One region of the Pseudomonas lurida genome, then DNA from elsewhere that is predicted to be linked to it. Evidence: predicted binding sites of a transcription regulator. Region 1 holds the regulator's gene; the other holds the start of a gene.
What was found. Region 1 encodes sigma-54, which starts transcription at its own class of promoters, with help from an activator protein. Its sites were predicted from a motif close to ANTGGCATNNANNTTGCTNT; they were not measured.
Positions count from the first base shown of each region.

Region 2: the regulator sigma-54 is predicted to act here: its motif matches at 2,047-2,066, upstream of flgB (flagellar basal body rod protein FlgB).

Region 1 covers NZ_PDJB01000001.1:1,040,054-1,044,870, reverse strand. The annotation lists gene lptC (LPS export ABC transporter periplasmic protein LptC) at 1-469, shown strand, start outside; gene lptA (lipopolysaccharide transport periplasmic protein LptA) at 456-989, shown strand; gene lptB (LPS export ABC transporter ATP-binding protein) at 989-1,714, shown strand; gene ATH90_RS04665 (RNA polymerase factor sigma-54) at 1,900-3,393, shown strand; gene hpf (ribosome hibernation-promoting factor, HPF/YfiA family) at 3,469-3,774, shown strand; gene ptsN (PTS IIA-like nitrogen regulatory protein PtsN) at 3,785-4,249, shown strand; gene rapZ (RNase adapter RapZ) at 4,252-4,817, shown strand, end outside.
Region 2 covers NZ_PDJB01000001.1:4,826,272-4,831,088, reverse strand. The annotation lists gene ATH90_RS21860 (chemotaxis protein CheV) at 1-929, shown strand, start outside; gene cheR (protein-glutamate O-methyltransferase CheR) at 973-1,800, shown strand; gene flgB (flagellar basal body rod protein FlgB) at 2,111-2,518, shown strand; gene flgC (flagellar basal body rod protein FlgC) at 2,522-2,965, shown strand; gene flgD (flagellar hook assembly protein FlgD) at 2,982-3,707, shown strand; gene flgE (flagellar hook protein FlgE) at 3,739-4,817, shown strand, end outside.

The DNA.
Region 1 (4,817 bases):
GCCTGCTGCGCAGGTTGACGAGAGCGCTATCGACTATTACGCCACCAATGCCAAGAGCGTGCAGTTCCTGCCAGATGGCAAGGTGCAGTACGAAATGACTTCGGACAAGGTTGAGCATGTCAAGGCCAGCGAAGTCACCCTGCTGACCAACCCGGACATGAATATCTACCGGGGTACCGAGTTTCCATGGCACGTCACCAGCAAGCGTGGCGAGGTCAACCCGGACGGTACCGAGGTGGAACTGATCGACTCGGTGCGCGTTGCGCGTACCGACGATAAAAAGCGTGAGACCGTGATTACCACCAGTCGAATGACCGTATTCCCGCAGAAGCAATATGCGCAGACCGAGCAAGACGTTAGAATCGACGGCGCTGGCGGTGTATCGACTGGCAAGGGAATGAAAGCGTATTTGAAAGAAAGCAGGATACACCTGCTATCGAACGTAAGAGGACAGTATGAGGCTCGTTAAAACTCTCCCTATTTTGCTCGGTCTGGGCGCAGCACTGGGAAGCGTGAGCGCCTGGGCTCTGCCGAACGATAGCCAGCAACCGATCCACATCTCGGCTGACGACGCGCAGCTCGATGACAAGCAAGGCGTCGCCACCTACACCGGCGGCGTGATCATCACCCAGGGTTCGATGAAGATCACCGGCAACACGGTGACACTGACGCGCACCCAATCGGGCGATATCGACGTGGTGACGTCGGTAGGCAACCTGGCTTACTTCGAACAGAAGCAGTCTGCTACCGATACCGGCCCCATGAAGGGCTACGGCAAGACCATCCAGTACCACGCCCAGCAGAACCGCATTGTCCTGATCGACCAGGCGAAGGTACTCAGCCCCGATGGCAACTCTACGGAAGGTGAGAAAATCACCTATGACACCGTGAAACAGGTTGCCAACGCCGGCCGCGCGACTGGCAGCAAGCTCAGCGCGCCGCGCCCACGCATCGATATGGTTATCCAGCCGAAGAAGAAGGCCGAGTAATGGCAACCCTGAAAGCCCAGCATCTGGCCAAGGCCTATAAAAGCCGTCAGGTCGTGCGCGACGTCAGCCTGTCGATCGACAGCGGCCAGATCGTCGGCTTGCTCGGCCCCAACGGCGCCGGCAAGACCACCTGTTTCTACATGATCGTCGGCCTGGTCCAGGCGGATCAGGGCCGCGTACTGATCGACGATCTGGACGTGAGCCACCAGCCGATGCACGGCCGCGCCCGCGCCGGTATCGGCTATCTCCCGCAGGAGGCGTCCATCTTCCGCAAACTGTCGGTCGCCGATAACATCATGGCCATCCTCGAGACCCGCAAGGAGCTCGACCGAGACGGCCGCCGCAAGGAGCTGGAAAGCCTGCTGCAGGAGTTTCACATCAACCATATCCGCGACAACCTCGGCATGAGCCTGTCCGGTGGTGAGCGTCGCCGTGTGGAAATCGCCCGCGCCCTGGCCACTGCGCCCAAGTTCATCCTGCTGGACGAACCGTTTGCCGGCGTCGACCCGATCTCGGTGGGCGACATCAAGCAGATCATCCATCACCTCAAGGCCAAGGGCATTGGCGTGCTGATCACTGACCACAACGTCCGTGAGACCCTCGATATCTGCGAGACCGCTTATATCGTCAACGATGGCCAGCTAATCGCCGAAGGTGATTCCGCCACGATCCTGGCCAACGAACTGGTCAAGGAAGTGTACCTGGGTCACGAGTTCCGCCTGTAAACACCGTGGTGTCACGGCCGTTCGCCAAGGTGCGCGGGAGTCAATGAAAACCTCCGGATTTTTATTGTTACCGCGCTCTAGGCAAAGCCCCCGACATCAGGCATATAATTTGCTTATGTTTGGCGCTCACGCGCCCTGTCGTGGATGGCGCATTGCGCCGGCGAATAAGGTGTTAAGCCCCTGCCATGAAACCATCGCTAGTCCTGAGAATGGGCCAGCAGCTGACGATGACACCGCAGCTGCAACAGGCCATCCGCCTGCTCCAATTGTCGACCCTGGACCTGCAACAGGAAATCCAGGAGGCCCTGGAGTCCAATCCGATGCTCGAACGCCAGGAAGAAGGCGACGACTTCGATAACGCAGACCCGCTGGCCGATAACATCGAGCAAAAACCCAATTCCGACGTGCAGGAACCCTCCTACCAGGAATCCGCCCCTACGGTGGACAACCTCGAGGAAGGCGAATGGAACGAACGCATCCCCAACGAGCTTCCGGTCGACACCGCCTGGGAAGACGTCTACCAGACCAGCGCCAGCAGCCTGCCCAGCAGTGACGATGACGAGTGGGACTTCACCACCCGCACCTCCGCCGGCGAGAGCTTGCAGAGCCACCTGCTGTGGCAACTGAACCTTGCGCCGATGTCGGACACCGATCGCCTGATCGCCGTGACCCTGATCGACTGCATCAATAACCAGGGTTATCTAGACGAGACGCTTGAAGAGATTCTTGAAGCCTTCGACCCTGAACTGGATATCGAGCTGGACGAGATCGAAGCCGTCCTGCACCGCATCCAGCAGTTCGAACCTGCCGGTATCGGCGCGCGCTCCCTCAGCGAATGCCTGCTGCTGCAATTGCGCCAACTGCCAGCCAAGACCCCTTGGCTCGCCGAGGCCCAGCGCCTGGTCACCGATTACATCGACCTGTTGGGCAGCCGCGACTACAGCCAGTTGATGCGCCGCATGAAGCTCAAGGAAGACGACCTGCGCCAGGTCATCGAGCTGGTGCAGAGCCTCAACCCGCGTCCCGGCTCACAAATCGAGTCCAGCGAAGCCGAATACGTGGTTCCGGATGTGATCGTACGCAAGGACAACGAGCGCTGGCTGGTAGAGCTGAACCAGGAATCGGTGCCGCGCCTGCGGGTCAACCCGCAATACGCCGGCTTTGTGCGTCGCGCCGACACCAGCGCCGATAACACCTTCATGCGCAACCAATTGCAGGAAGCCCGCTGGTTCATCAAGAGCCTGCAAAGCCGCAACGAAACCCTGATGAAAGTGGCCACCCAGATCGTCGAGCACCAGCGCGGCTTCCTGGAGTACGGCGACGAAGCGATGAAGCCGCTGGTACTGCATGACATCGCCGAAGCGGTAGGCATGCATGAGTCGACCATTTCGCGGGTGACCACGCAGAAATTCATGCATACCCCACGGGGCATTTATGAACTGAAATACTTTTTCTCCAGCCATGTCAGCACCTCAGAAGGCGGTGAATGCTCGTCCACGGCGATCCGCGCGATCATCAAAAAACTGGTTGCCGCGGAAAATCAGAAAAAGCCATTGAGTGACAGTAAGATCGCTGGTTTACTGGAGGCACAAGGCATTCAGGTCGCCCGTCGAACCGTCGCCAAGTACCGCGAGTCCCTCGGGATCGCGCCTTCCAGCGAGCGTAAGCGTTTGATGTGACGGGCGGGCCACAGCGTTCCAGTGGCAGGTATTCCTACCTGCCGCTTTATGCACTGGCAACGAAGGAGAAGCTGTATGCAAGTCAACATCAGTGGACACCATGTAGAAGTCACCCCTCCACTACGCGACTATGTCGAGCTGAAGCTGAGGAAGCTTGAGGGACATTTCGACAAGATCACCAACGTGCAGGTCATCATGAAGGTCGACAAGCTTCAGCAGAAAATTGAAGCGACCCTCCAGATACCCGGTGGTGAAGTGGTCGCCAATGCCGAACATGAAGACATGTATGCATCAATCGACTTGCTCACAGACAAGCTTGACCGCCAACTTAAAAAGCATAAGGAAAAGAATCTGAGCCTGCTTCAGGGCACAGGTCGTTAACTCTCCCCCCATGATCCGACTTGAAACCATCCTGACCCCCGGCCGTTCCCTCGTGAACGCGCCGGGCGGCAGCAAGAAGAAAGCCCTTGAGCAAATTGCCAACCTGATCAGCCGCGAAGTGCCTGAACTGGAAATGCAAGATGTCTACGAGGCTCTGATTGCCCGTGAAAAACTCGGTTCCACCGGTTTTGGCAACGGCATCGCCATTCCCCACTGCCGCCTCAAAGGCTGCGAGACCCCAGTCAGCGCCCTGCTTCACCTGGACGCTCCCATCGATTTCGACGCTATCGACGGTGCCCCGGTCGACCTGCTGTTTGTACTGCTGGTCCCGCAGGCTGCCACCGATGCGCACCTGGAACTGCTTCGGCAGATCGCCAGCATGCTCGACCGCAAGGAAGTACGCGACAAACTGCGCAGTGCCAACAGCAACGAGGCGCTGTACCAGGTTGTCCTGGATGAACAGAACGGGCAGTAATCATGCGTTTGATCATCGTCAGCGGCCGCTCCGGCTCGGGTAAAAGCACCGCCCTCAACGTTCTTGAGGACAGCGGTTTCTATTGCATTGATAACCTGCCCGCCGGCCTGCTGCCGGAATTGGCGGAACGCGCGTTGATCCACACTGAACTGGCGCAACCCCTGGTCGCCGTATCGATTGATGCCCGCAACTTGCCCAGCCACCTTGAGCGATTCCCGCAATTGCTAGAGGAAGTGCGGGCCAAGCACATCCATTGCGACGTGCTGTACCTGGATGCCGACGAGGAGACGCTGCTCAAGCGTTTCTCCGAAACCCGCCGGCGCCACCCCCTCAGCAGCCCTCACCGCTCCCTGGCCGAAGCCATCGAGGACGAGACCACGCTGCTGGGGCCGATCATTGACCTCGCCGACCTCAAGATCAACACCACCAGCCTCAACCTGTATCAATTGCGCGACGCCATCAAGCTGCGCCTGCTGAACCAGCCGGAGCCAGGCACGGCGTTTCTCGTGGAGTCGTTTGGCTTCAAGCGGGGCATGCCGGTCGATGCCGACCTGGTGTTTGACGTGCG
Region 2 (4,817 bases), 3.8 Mb from region 1:
CAGGAGTAATGGATTCAGTAAACCAGCGCACACAGCTGGTAGGGCAGAATCGCCTGGAGTTGTTGCTTTTTCGCCTGGATGGCAAGCAGCTATATGGCATCAACGTGTTCAAGGTGCGGGAAGTGCTGCAATGCCCCAAGCTGACGATCATGCCCAAGTCCAGTCCGGTGGTGTGTGGCGTAGCCAACATCCGTGGCGCGACGATCCCGATTCTTGACCTGGCCCTGGCCACCGGTTCGGCGGGTTTGCAGGACCGCGAGAACCCGTTCGTCATCATTACCGAGTACAACACCAAGACCCAGGGTTTCCTGGTGCGCTCGGTGGAGCGCATCGTCAATATGAACTGGGAAGAGATCCATCCGCCGCCCAAGGGCACCGGTCGCGATCACTACCTCACGGCAGTGACGCGGGTCGATAACCAGTTGGTGGAAATCATCGACGTGGAGAAGATCCTCGCCGAAGTGGCGCCGACCTCGGAATCGATTTCCGTGGGTGTGGTGGACGCCGAGACCGCGCACAAGGCGATTTCCCTGCGGGTATTGACGGTCGATGACTCCTCGGTGGCGCGTAAGCAGGTGACCCGTTGCCTGCAAACCGTTGGCGTGGAAGTCGTGGCCCTCAACGATGGTCGCCAGGCGTTGGACTACCTGCGCAAACTGGTGGACGAGGGCAAGAAGCCGGAAGAAGAATTCTTGATGATGATCTCCGACATCGAGATGCCGGAAATGGATGGCTACACCCTCACGGCCGAGATTCGCAACGACCCACGCATGCAAAAGTTGCATATCATCCTGCATACTTCGTTGTCGGGTGTATTCAATCAGGCGATGGTCAAGAAGGTCGGTGCCGATGACTTCCTGGCCAAATTCCGTCCTGATGACCTCGCATCCCGGGTAGTCGACCGGATCAAGGCAGCAGATCACGGCTAGGGGCATTTCCCCTGGCGGTCACACGATTTAAGAGGCGGTATCATTGTCTACGGGTAATTTGGATTTCGAACAGTTCCGGGTCTTCCTGGAAAAAGCCTGTGGCATATTGCTCGGTGAAAACAAGCAGTACCTGGTATCCAGCCGTCTCAACAAACTGATGGAGCAGCAGGGCATCAAGTCGTTGGGCGAGCTGGTCCAGCGTATGCAGGGACAGCCGCGCAGCGGGCTCAAGGAGATGGTGGTCGATGCCATGACCACCAACGAAACCCTGTGGTTTCGCGACACCTACCCCTTTGAAGTGCTCAAGAACAAAGTGCTGCCGGAAGCCATCAAGGCCAGCCCGGGCCAGCGCCTGCGCATCTGGTCGGCCGCCTGCTCTTCGGGGCAGGAGCCGTACTCGATCTCGATGTCCATCGATGAGTTCGAGCGGACCAACATGGGCCAGTTGAAGGCTGGGGCGCAAATCGTGGCCACCGACCTGTCTGGCACCATGCTGACCAACTGCAAGACCGGCGAGTACGACAGCCTGGCCCTGGGCCGTGGTTTGTCCCAGGAACGCCTGCAACGCTACTTCGACCCGAAAGGGGCGGGGCGTTGGGCGGTCAAGGCGCCGATCAAGAACCGCGTGGAATTCCGCTCGTTCAACCTGCTCGACAGCTACGCCAGCCTGGGCAAGTTCGACATGGTGTTCTGCCGCAACGTGCTGATCTACTTCTCGGCCGAAGTGAAGAAAGACATCCTGTTGCGCATCCACGGCACGCTCAAGCGCGGTGGCTATCTGTTCCTGGGTGCTTCCGAAGCGCTGAACGGCCTGCCGGACCATTACCAGATGGTGCAGTGCAGCCCGGGGATCATCTACCAGGCCAAGTAAAACCTACACGGTCAACAATGTGGGAGCGGGCTTGCTCGCGAATGCCTCCTGTCAGTCTGAGACACGTTGACTGATCCAGCGTATTCGCGAGCAAGTCCGCTCCCACATTTGTTTTGCGGCAATCCTCCTGAAAGCGGCAACTCCCCATTGCCGCTTTACTGGCGCCACGCGGAAACCCCTTGCCGCTTTTCTGGCATTGCCGCCGGTAACTCCCTGCGAAACCCTTGATATACGGGCCTCCGCCAGATTGGCATGTACCTTGCTATAACCCAGTTAACGAAAAGCAGGTCAGCCCTTAAAGGTCACCCCCATGAGCATCAGCTTCGATAAAGCGCTCGGTATCCACGAACAAGCCCTGGGCTTCCGCGCCCAGCGTGCCGAAGTCCTGGCCAACAACATTGCCAACGCCGATACCCCGAACTACAAGGCTCGGGACCTGGACTTCTCCGCCGTGCTCGCCGCGCAGCAGGACAAGACCAAGAACGGCACCTTCGCCTTGAACATGACCAACAGCCGTCATATCGAAGCGCAAGGCCTGAGCAGTGGTGACGAGTCGTTGCTGTATCGCACGCCGATGCAGCCGTCGATCGACCAGAACACTGTCGACGCCCAGCTGGAGCAATCGGCCTACGCCGAGAACTCGGTGAACTTTCAAGCCAGCTTCACCCTGCTTAACAGCAAATTCAAAGGGCTGATGTCAGCCCTGCGTGGAGAGTAAGCCATGTCCCTGTCCAGTGTTTTCAATATTGCCGGCAGTGGCATGAGCGCGCAGACCACGCGCTTGAACACCGTCGCCAGTAACATCGCCAACGCCGAGACCGTGTCTTCGAGCATTGACCAGACCTACCGCGCCCGTCACCCGGTGTTCGCCACCATGTTCCAGGGTGGCCAGAGCGGCGGCAGCGATTCGCTGTTCCAGGACCAAGGCGCAGCCGGCTCCGGCGTGCAGGTGCTCGGTGTGGTTGAAGACCAGAGCAATCTGGAAGCCCGCTACGAGCCTAACCACCCTGCGGCGAACGAAAAAGGCTACGTCTACTACCCGAACGTCAACGTGGTCGAGGAAATGGCTGACATGATCTCTGCCAGCCGCTCGTTCCAGACCAACGCGGAAATGATGAATACCGCCAAAACCATGATGCAAAAGGTCCTGACCCTGGGTCAGTGATAAGGGGCGCCAAATAATGGCCATCGTTGATACGTCAAACAACACGGCAGTCCAGGACCTTTTCAACTCCAAGGTCAAGACCGCGACAGATAACAGCAGCGTCGGCGACGCAGCCAAGTCTGCGACGGGTAACCAGTCGCTGGGCAAGGACGCGTTCCTGCAACTGCTGGTGACCCAGCTGAAGAACCAGAACCCGCTGTCGCCGCAAGACAACGGCGCGTTCGTGGCCCAGCTGGCGCAGTTCAGCAGCCTGGAAGGCATCAACACCCTGAACGACTCGGTGAATGCGATCTCCAGCAACTTCAGCTCGTCGCAGGCACTGCAGGCGTCGTCGCTGGTAGGCCGCTCGATCATCATCCAGACCGACAAGGCCATGGTTGATACCAGCAAGAGCATGACCGGTTCGGTGGATGTCACAGCGGCGACCGGCAACGTCTCCGTCAAGATCACCGACAAAGACGGCAACGTGGTGCGCACCATCGAAATGGGCGCCCAGAGCGCCGGCACCCAGAGCTTTATCTGGGATGGCAAGAACGACAAGGGCGAAGTGGCTCCTGCGGGCACCTACACCTTCAATGCCACCACCAAGAACGACAAGGGCGACTCCGTTGCCCTGGCCACTTCGCTGCCAGCGACGGTAACGAGCGTGACCCTGAGCAAGACCGGCGGCGAAATGCTGCTGAACCTGGCTGGCGGCATGGGCAGCGTCAAGCTGTCGCAAATTCAGACTATCGGTACATAGAGCCGGCTAAACACGGCAGAGGGAGAGAAACATGTCTTTTAACATCGGCCTTAGCGGCCTCTATGCGGCCAACAAACAACTGGACGTGACCGGCAACAACATCGCCAACGTCGCGACCACAGGCTTCAAGTCGTCCCGTGCGGAATTCGCGGACATCTACGCAGCCTCCAAACTGGGCACCGGCCAGAACAGCATCGGTAACGGTGTGAACCTGGCGGCCGTGTCCCAGCAGTTCACCCAAGGTGACGTCAACGGCAGCGGCGGCATCCTGGACATGGCGATCCAGGGCGGCGGCTTCTTCGTCCAGAAGGGCAGCGATGGTTCGCTGGAATACACCCGCAGCGGTGCCTTCCGTGCCGACAAAGACGGCTACATCACCAACAACACCGGCACCTCGCGCCTGCAAGGCTACGCAGCAGACGCTGACGGCAAGATCATCAAGGGCGGCCTGGTCGACCTGCAGCTGAACCTGTCGAACCTGCCGCCCAAGGCCTCCACCAAAGTGGATTCCACCAGTAACCTGAACTCCTCGGAGCCGGTGATCGACCAGACGGCCAAGCCGTTCAACCCGAACGACACCAGCACCTTCACCACCCAGTACAGCACCACCTTGTACGACTCCCAGGGCAACGCGCACCCGATGGTGCAGTACTTGGTGAAAACCGACGGCAACAAGTGGAGCGCCTATACCCTGATTGACGGCCGCAACCCAGATGGTTCGGCGCCAACCGGTACGCCGTCTACTCCGCCTGTGCCGTCGGCCTTGACCTTCGATGGCAACGGCAAGCTGACCAGCGTCGTGACCGGTGGTGTCTCCAACAAGACACTGACCATCACCGGCTGGGTCCCAGGTACGGTGACAGATGGCGTGTGGAAGGCAAACGGCGCGAATGCCAACCCGACAGGGATCGCCGTCAACATGGCCAACATCACCCAGTACAACTCGGCCACTTACCGCAACCCTCCGGTCACCGATGGCTACGCCACCGGCCAGATCACCGGGCTGAAAATCGATGGCAGCGGCGTACTGTTCGCAACGTTCAGCAACCAGCAGAGCAAGGCCATCGGCCAGATCTCCCTGGCCAGCTTCAACAACGAACAAGGCCTGCA